3 regions of the Pseudoclavibacter sp. CFCC 13611 genome follow, and region 2 is predicted to be linked to each of the others. Evidence: riboswitches for the same ligand, from Rfam matches in the RefSeq annotation. Region 2 holds a riboswitch; each other region holds the start of a gene.
The links. A riboswitch is a leader RNA that binds a small molecule or an ion and turns the genes downstream of it on or off. The one in region 2 is predicted to bind thiamine pyrophosphate.
Positions count from the first base shown of each region.

Region 1: it holds a riboswitch for thiamine pyrophosphate, as region 2 does, so the genes downstream of both, thiD (bifunctional hydroxymethylpyrimidine kinase/phosphomethylpyrimidine kinase) here and F8O08_RS08130 (ABC transporter ATP-binding protein) in region 2, are expected to answer to the same signal.
Region 3: it holds a riboswitch for thiamine pyrophosphate, as region 2 does, so the genes downstream of both, F8O08_RS04150 (ABC transporter ATP-binding protein) here and F8O08_RS08130 (ABC transporter ATP-binding protein) in region 2, are expected to answer to the same signal.

Region 1 is NZ_WBKE01000001.1:933,113-935,367, forward strand. It holds gene thiD (bifunctional hydroxymethylpyrimidine kinase/phosphomethylpyrimidine kinase) at 1-761, opposite strand, end outside; TPP riboswitch at 752-847, opposite strand; gene F8O08_RS04085 (DsbA family protein) at 883-1,596, opposite strand; gene F8O08_RS04090 (MFS transporter) at 1,704-2,255, opposite strand, start outside.
Region 2 is NZ_WBKE01000002.1:841,349-843,603, forward strand. It holds gene F8O08_RS08125 (ABC transporter permease) at 1-550, opposite strand, end outside; gene F8O08_RS08130 (ABC transporter ATP-binding protein) at 547-1,341, opposite strand; TPP riboswitch at 1,334-1,430, opposite strand; gene F8O08_RS08135 (LutC/YkgG family protein) at 1,497-2,129, opposite strand; gene F8O08_RS08140 (LutB/LldF family L-lactate oxidation iron-sulfur protein) at 2,126-2,255, opposite strand, start outside.
Region 3 is NZ_WBKE01000001.1:946,711-948,965, reverse strand. It holds gene F8O08_RS04155 (ABC transporter permease) at 1-481, opposite strand, end outside; gene F8O08_RS04150 (ABC transporter ATP-binding protein) at 478-1,272, opposite strand; TPP riboswitch at 1,265-1,361, opposite strand; gene F8O08_RS04145 (LutC/YkgG family protein) at 1,428-2,060, opposite strand; gene F8O08_RS04140 (LutB/LldF family L-lactate oxidation iron-sulfur protein) at 2,057-2,255, opposite strand, start outside.

The DNA.
Region 1 (2,255 bases), on a different contig from region 2:
AGCGCGGTGGGCCAGTCGTCGCCTGCGGCGAGGCGAGTCGCCATGGCCGAAGAGAGCGTGCATCCGGTTCCGTGCGTGCACTCGGTGTCGACGCGCGGAGCGTCGGCTTCGAAGAGCCCGTCGGGCACGGGCGACCCCTCAGGGGCAGACCGGGCGTCGACAAGCGCGTCGTGCACGCGATCGCCGACCAAATGGCCGCCTTTGACGAGCACCACGGTATCGCAGCGTGCGCTGACGAGTCGGGCCTGAGCCACGGCATCCGCCCACGTCTGTGCCTCAGACGCGTCGGCGAGCACCGCGAGCTCAGGAACGTTGGGGGTGATCAGATCGGCACTGCGGCAGAGATCTCGCACGGCCGCCTCGGCGTCTTCGGCGAGCAGGCGGTCGCCGCTGGTGGCCACCATCACCGGGTCGAGCACCACGATCGGCGGCCGCACCTCGTCAAGCCAGGCCTTCACCGTCGTGACGGTGTCGGCGTCGGCCAGCATGCCGATCTTCACGCCGTCGATCTCCACGTCGTCAGACACAGCCTCCAGCTGCTCGCGCAGAAAAGAGACCGGCGGCAGGTGCACCGAGCGCACGCCCCGGGTGTTCTGCGCCACGAGCGCGGTGACGACCGCCATGGCGTAGCCGCCCATCGCCGAGATCGATTTCAGATCGGCCTGCACCCCGGCGCCGCCGGTGGGGTCGGTGCCTGCGATGCTGAGGATGCGCGGCACGCGGATGCTCTTCGGGCGTGATGCGGCATGGTTGACGGTCATTTGGACGATCCCTTCGCTCGTGCTGACGAGAGCAGGTTCGACGGGTCTCTTCTCAGCCCTCGTTCGGGGCACCCCGTGTCACACGCCCAGAGTATACGCCTGCGACCCCCGAGGGTCAGTCTCAGCGAGCGTCGGCGCCGACCCGCGTCTGCACCTCGTGCAGCACCTCGAGCAGGGCCTCGACCGGCTGCGCACCGGAGGCGCCGAAGCGATCGTTGAACAGGAAGAATGGCACTGATGAGATGCCGAGTTCGGCGGCGCGTCTTTCGTCGGCCTGCACCTCGCCCGTATGCGAATGCGTGCTCAGCTCGCGACTGATCGATGCGACATCGAGGCCCTGCTCACCGGCGATCTCCTCGAGCGTCTCGAGACGACCGATGTGGCGGCCCTCGCTGAAGTGGGCGTGAAACAGCGCCAGTGCGACTTCGCGTTCCCGGTGGTCGAGACGGGCCGCGTGCAGCAGCTCGTGGGCAAGACCGGTGTTCGACTGCTGCAGCACGTCGAAGTGGAAGTCGAGCCCGGCGTCGGTGGCGGCCACGGTCACTCGGTCGAGCTCGGTTTGGGCCTGAGACACCGTGATGCCCTTGATGTCGGCCAGATGCTGCGCCGCGCTGCGGGCGTCTGCGTCATCTGCATCGGGGTTGAGTTCGTAGCTGCGCAGACCGAGCAGCACACGGTTCTCAGGCCGCTCTTCGCTGAAGCGCTGCACCGCCGCGAGCAGATTGCTCAGTCCGATGTAGCTCCACGGGCAGGCGAGGTCGATCCAAGTCTCGACGCGGAGCGCAGGCGCTCCGTCTGACGACGACTGCTGAGCGGGCGCGGGGGAGTCTGGCATGTTCGGTCTCTCATCCATCTGAAAAGGGTGACTCCATGCTAGCGAGAGGTGCGTGCGCGCTCACGACGACCGGCCGGGCGGTGCGACCCCAGACGAGCCGGCGGGTGTCAGACCCGACCGCGACCGGAGAGCTCCGGAGGCAGGAACTTCGGCGTGAAGTGCCACAGCAGCCAGGCTCCGACGACGCCCAGACCGGCCATGACCGCGGCAGAGGCCGCGATCCCGGCGGCGGCGGCGAGGCCGGAGAGAATCAGCGGCGAACTCGCGCTGCCGGCGTCTGCGACCAGACGCCAGGCTCCCAGAAACGCCGCTGGGTGGTGCTCCGGCGCCAGATCCGCGCCCATGGTCATGATGATGCCGGATCCGAGGCCGTTGGCCAGAGACATCAGGCTCGCCGTGACGAGCAGCCCCCACGGCCCGTGCACCGGCAGCAGCGCGAGGTGTGTCACCGCAAGACCGAGCAGCGTCGGCAGCACGACCCAGAGCCGCCCGAAGCGATCCATGAGCTGGCCCGACACGTAGAAGAGTGCGAGGTCGAGGGCACCTGCGATGCCCATGATCAGCGCGATGGTCTCGGTGTCTGCGCCGATGTGCGTGCCCCAGAGCGGCAGAATGACCTGGCGGCTGGATCGCAGCAGCTGCACTGCGGCGATTCCCAG
Region 2 (2,255 bases):
CGGCGAAGCCCTGCGGCAGTGCGAATGGCATCCGCACGCGCCAGAAAAGCGCGCTCGGGCTTGCCCACAGCGTGCGCATCGTGTCGATCAGCCGCGGGTCGACGCTCTGCAGGCCCGACAGCAGGCTGACGGTCACCGGAAAGAAGCAGAGCAGCGCGACGATCACCACCTTCGACGCGATGCCGTAGCCGAGCGCGATCGTGAGAATCGGGGCGAAGACCATGACCGGCACTGTCTGCGTGCCGATCAGCAGGGGTTCGAGGGCGCTGCGCAGCGGCTTCACCGCGAAGACCGTGACCGAGATGACGCCGGCGGCGAGAACGCCGACCAGCAGGCCGAGCACAGTCTCACTGCCGGTCACGAGAGTGGCCGACCACAGCGTGCCCCAGTAGCGGCCGAGCGCCACGATGACGTCCTGCGGGGCCGGAACGAGGTATTTCGGCACTCCGAGCCACGTGGTGGCCCCCCACCACACGGCCAGCACGATCACGACCGCAATGGCCGGCGGCAGCACCCGGTGCAGGCGGCTCTGTGCGTTGCGTGTGTTCATCGCCGCATCGCCCCCTCTGCGGACAGCGCGGTCAGCAGACCGGTGCGCGCAGCGGCCAGATCGACGTCTGCGAGCAGCTCGGTGCGCGAGCGAGGATCGCCGAACCAGCCGCGACTCTCAGCGGTCACACGCGCAGGCCGTCCGGCCAGCACCAGCACCCGATCAGCCAGCAGCAGGGCTTCGTCGACGTCGTGGGTGACCAGCACGAGCGTGGTCTGTCGATCGCGCAGCCGCTCGCGCAGCCAGGTCTGACCGTCGGCACGGGTGATCGCATCGAGGGCTCCCAGGGGCTCGTCGGCGAGCAGGACGGGTTTGTCGGCGGCGAGGGCGCGCAGCAGAGCAGCACGCTGTCGCATGCCGCCGCTCAGCTCATGCGGGCGGTGGTGCGCGACCGAGCCGAGCCCCCACTGCTCGACCAGTGGACGTACCTGCTCGCGTGCGGCTGACTTGGAGACGCCGCGGTTGCGCAGCGGCATCGCGACATTGTCGACCAGAGAGAGCCACGGCAGCAGGGAGTCGCCCTGAGGCATGAGTGCGCAGCTGCGCACTCGTTCGGCCGGATCGGAGTGATCGAGCACTCGGACCGTGCCTGCGTCTGGTGTGAGCAGCCCGGCGATCACCGACAGGGCGGTGGTCTTGCCGCAGCCGGAACGACCGATCACGGCGACGTGCTCGCCGGTCTGGATGCTCAGGCGCAGTTCTTCGAGCACCGGCGCCGCTGCGCCCTCAGGCGTGTATACCACGTCGCTGACGACGACTGCGGTGTCGGATTCGACGCGCGTCGATTCCATCGTGTGACATCCCTCCGCTCGTGTGAACGAGATCAGGTTCAGCGGGTCTCATCTCAGCTCCAGCTCTCGGAGCACCCCGTGTCTTCGTCGAAAGCGTAGCAGACCCCGGTCGGCACACGGCCGACCGGGGTCTGCTACTGCTCAGTCTGGGCGAGTCATTCGGCCGAGACGATCACCACGATCAGGGTGCGCGGGCCGTGCACGCCTTCGACGCGCTGCAGCTCGATGTCCGAGGTCGCAGAGGGCCCGGCGATCATCGTGATCGGCCGTTCCGGCACCAGCCGCCGAATCGCCGCCGGCATGTCGACGACGATCTCTGCATCCCGCACCACGCATACGTGCACATCGGGCACCAGGGTCAGCGCGCGGCGGCCCTGGGTGCCGCTGCCGTCCAGAAAGATCGTGCCACTGATCGAGCAGGCCACGGCCGCTCCGGTGACGATGGCATCGAGGCTGTCGAGCGATGCGGCAGGGATCGACGCGTCGTCGACCTGCACCTCGCCCGCGTAGTCTCCCAGCCAGCTGCGATCCAGTGCCGGGGGGATGCCGACGCGGCTCGCCTGCACGGAGGCGAGGGCCGAGGCGACCTCTGCCCCGATGGTGCTCGGCGTGGCGCGCCGCACCTCGGCTTTGTAGTCTTCGAGCCGATCGATCAGCAGATCGATGCGTTCGGCGTCGGGCAGCTCGATCTCGGCGTCATAGTCGCGCACCACGGGCTCGACCACCGGCGGCGCGATCCGCAGCGCGTCTTTGATGCGATCCAGGATGTCTTCGCGTGCGGTGCTCACTTTGTGCTCCCCTGCGTGCTGCTTCGTTCTTCGGACTGCTCAGACGACGCCGCGGGGCTCGGGAAGCCTGCGGGCATGGGCCTGCGCTCCCAATCGGCGTCGCGCTGGGCGTCCTGGTTGCCGGGG
Region 3 (2,255 bases), on a different contig from region 2:
GCGTGCGCATCGTGTCGATCAGCCGCGGGTCGACGCTCTGCAGGCCCGACAGCAGGCTGACGGTCACCGGAAAGAAGCAGAGCAGCGCGACGATCACCACCTTCGACGCGATGCCGTAGCCGAGCGCGATCGTGAGAATCGGGGCGAAGACCATGACCGGCACTGTCTGCGTGCCGATCAGCAGGGGTTCGAGGGCGCTGCGCAGCGGCTTCACCGCGAAGACCGTGACCGAGATGACGCCGGCGGCGAGAACGCCGACCAGCAGGCCGAGCACAGTCTCACTGCCGGTCACGAGAGTGGCCGACCACAGCGTGCCCCAGTAGCGGCCGAGCGCCACGATGACGTCCTGCGGGGCCGGAACGAGGTATTTCGGCACTCCGAGCCACGTGGTGGCCCCCCACCACACGGCCAGCACGATCACGACCGCAATGGCCGGCGGCAGCACCCGGTGCAGGCGGCTCTGTGCGTTGCGTGTGTTCATCGCCGCATCGCCCCCTCTGCGGACAGCGCGGTCAGCAGACCGGTGCGCGCAGCGGCCAGATCGACGTCTGCGAGCAGCTCGGTGCGCGAGCGAGGATCGCCGAACCAGCCGCGACTCTCAGCGGTCACACGCGCAGGCCGTCCGGCCAGCACCAGCACCCGATCAGCCAGCAGCAGGGCTTCGTCGACGTCGTGGGTGACCAGCACGAGCGTGGTCTGTCGATCGCGCAGCCGCTCGCGCAGCCAGGTCTGACCGTCGGCACGGGTGATCGCATCGAGGGCTCCCAGGGGCTCGTCGGCGAGCAGGACGGGTTTGTCGGCGGCGAGGGCGCGCAGCAGAGCAGCACGCTGTCGCATGCCGCCGCTCAGCTCATGCGGGCGGTGGTGCGCGACCGAGCCGAGCCCCCACTGCTCGACCAGTGGACGTACCTGCTCGCGTGCGGCTGACTTGGAGACGCCGCGGTTGCGCAGCGGCATCGCGACATTGTCGACCAGAGAGAGCCACGGCAGCAGGGAGTCGCCCTGAGGCATGAGTGCGCAGCTGCGCACTCGTTCGGCCGGATCGGAGTGATCGAGCACTCGGACCGTGCCTGCGTCTGGTGTGAGCAGCCCGGCGATCACCGACAGGGCGGTGGTCTTGCCGCAGCCGGAACGACCGATCACGGCGACGTGCTCGCCGGTCTGGATGCTCAGGCGCAGTTCTTCGAGCACCGGCGCCGCTGCGCCCTCAGGCGTGTATACCACGTCGCTGACGACGACTGCGGTGTCGGATTCGACGCGCGTCGATTCCATCGTGTGACATCCCTCCGCTCGTGTGAACGAGATCAGGTTCAGCGGGTCTCATCTCAGCTCCAGCTCTCGGAGCACCCCGTGTCTTCGTCGAAAGCGTAGCAGACCCCGGTCGGCACACGGCCGACCGGGGTCTGCTACTGCTCAGTCTGGGCGAGTCATTCGGCCGAGACGATCACCACGATCAGGGTGCGCGGGCCGTGCACGCCTTCGACGCGCTGCAGCTCGATGTCCGAGGTCGCAGAGGGCCCGGCGATCATCGTGATCGGCCGTTCCGGCACCAGCCGCCGAATCGCCGCCGGCATGTCGACGACGATCTCTGCATCCCGCACCACGCATACGTGCACATCGGGCACCAGGGTCAGCGCGCGGCGGCCCTGGGTGCCGCTGCCGTCCAGAAAGATCGTGCCACTGATCGAGCAGGCCACGGCCGCTCCGGTGACGATGGCATCGAGGCTGTCGAGCGATGCGGCAGGGATCGACGCGTCGTCGACCTGCACCTCGCCCGCGTAGTCTCCCAGCCAGCTGCGATCCAGTGCCGGGGGGATGCCGACGCGGCTCGCCTGCACGGAGGCGAGGGCCGAGGCGACCTCTGCCCCGATGGTGCTCGGCGTGGCGCGCCGCACCTCGGCTTTGTAGTCTTCGAGCCGATCGATCAGCAGATCGATGCGTTCGGCGTCGGGCAGCTCGATCTCGGCGTCATAGTCGCGCACCACGGGCTCGACCACCGGCGGCGCGATCCGCAGCGCGTCTTTGATGCGATCCAGGATGTCTTCGCGTGCGGTGCTCACTTTGTGCTCCCCTGCGTGCTGCTTCGTTCTTCGGACTGCTCAGACGACGCCGCGGGGCTCGGGAAGCCTGCGGGCATGGGCCTGCGCTCCCAATCGGCGTCGCGCTGGGCGTCCTGGTTGCCGGGGCGCTGCGTCAGATCGGCCTGCACTGCGTTGGAACGCGCCTGCTCGGCCGCCAGCTCACGTTTGGCATCC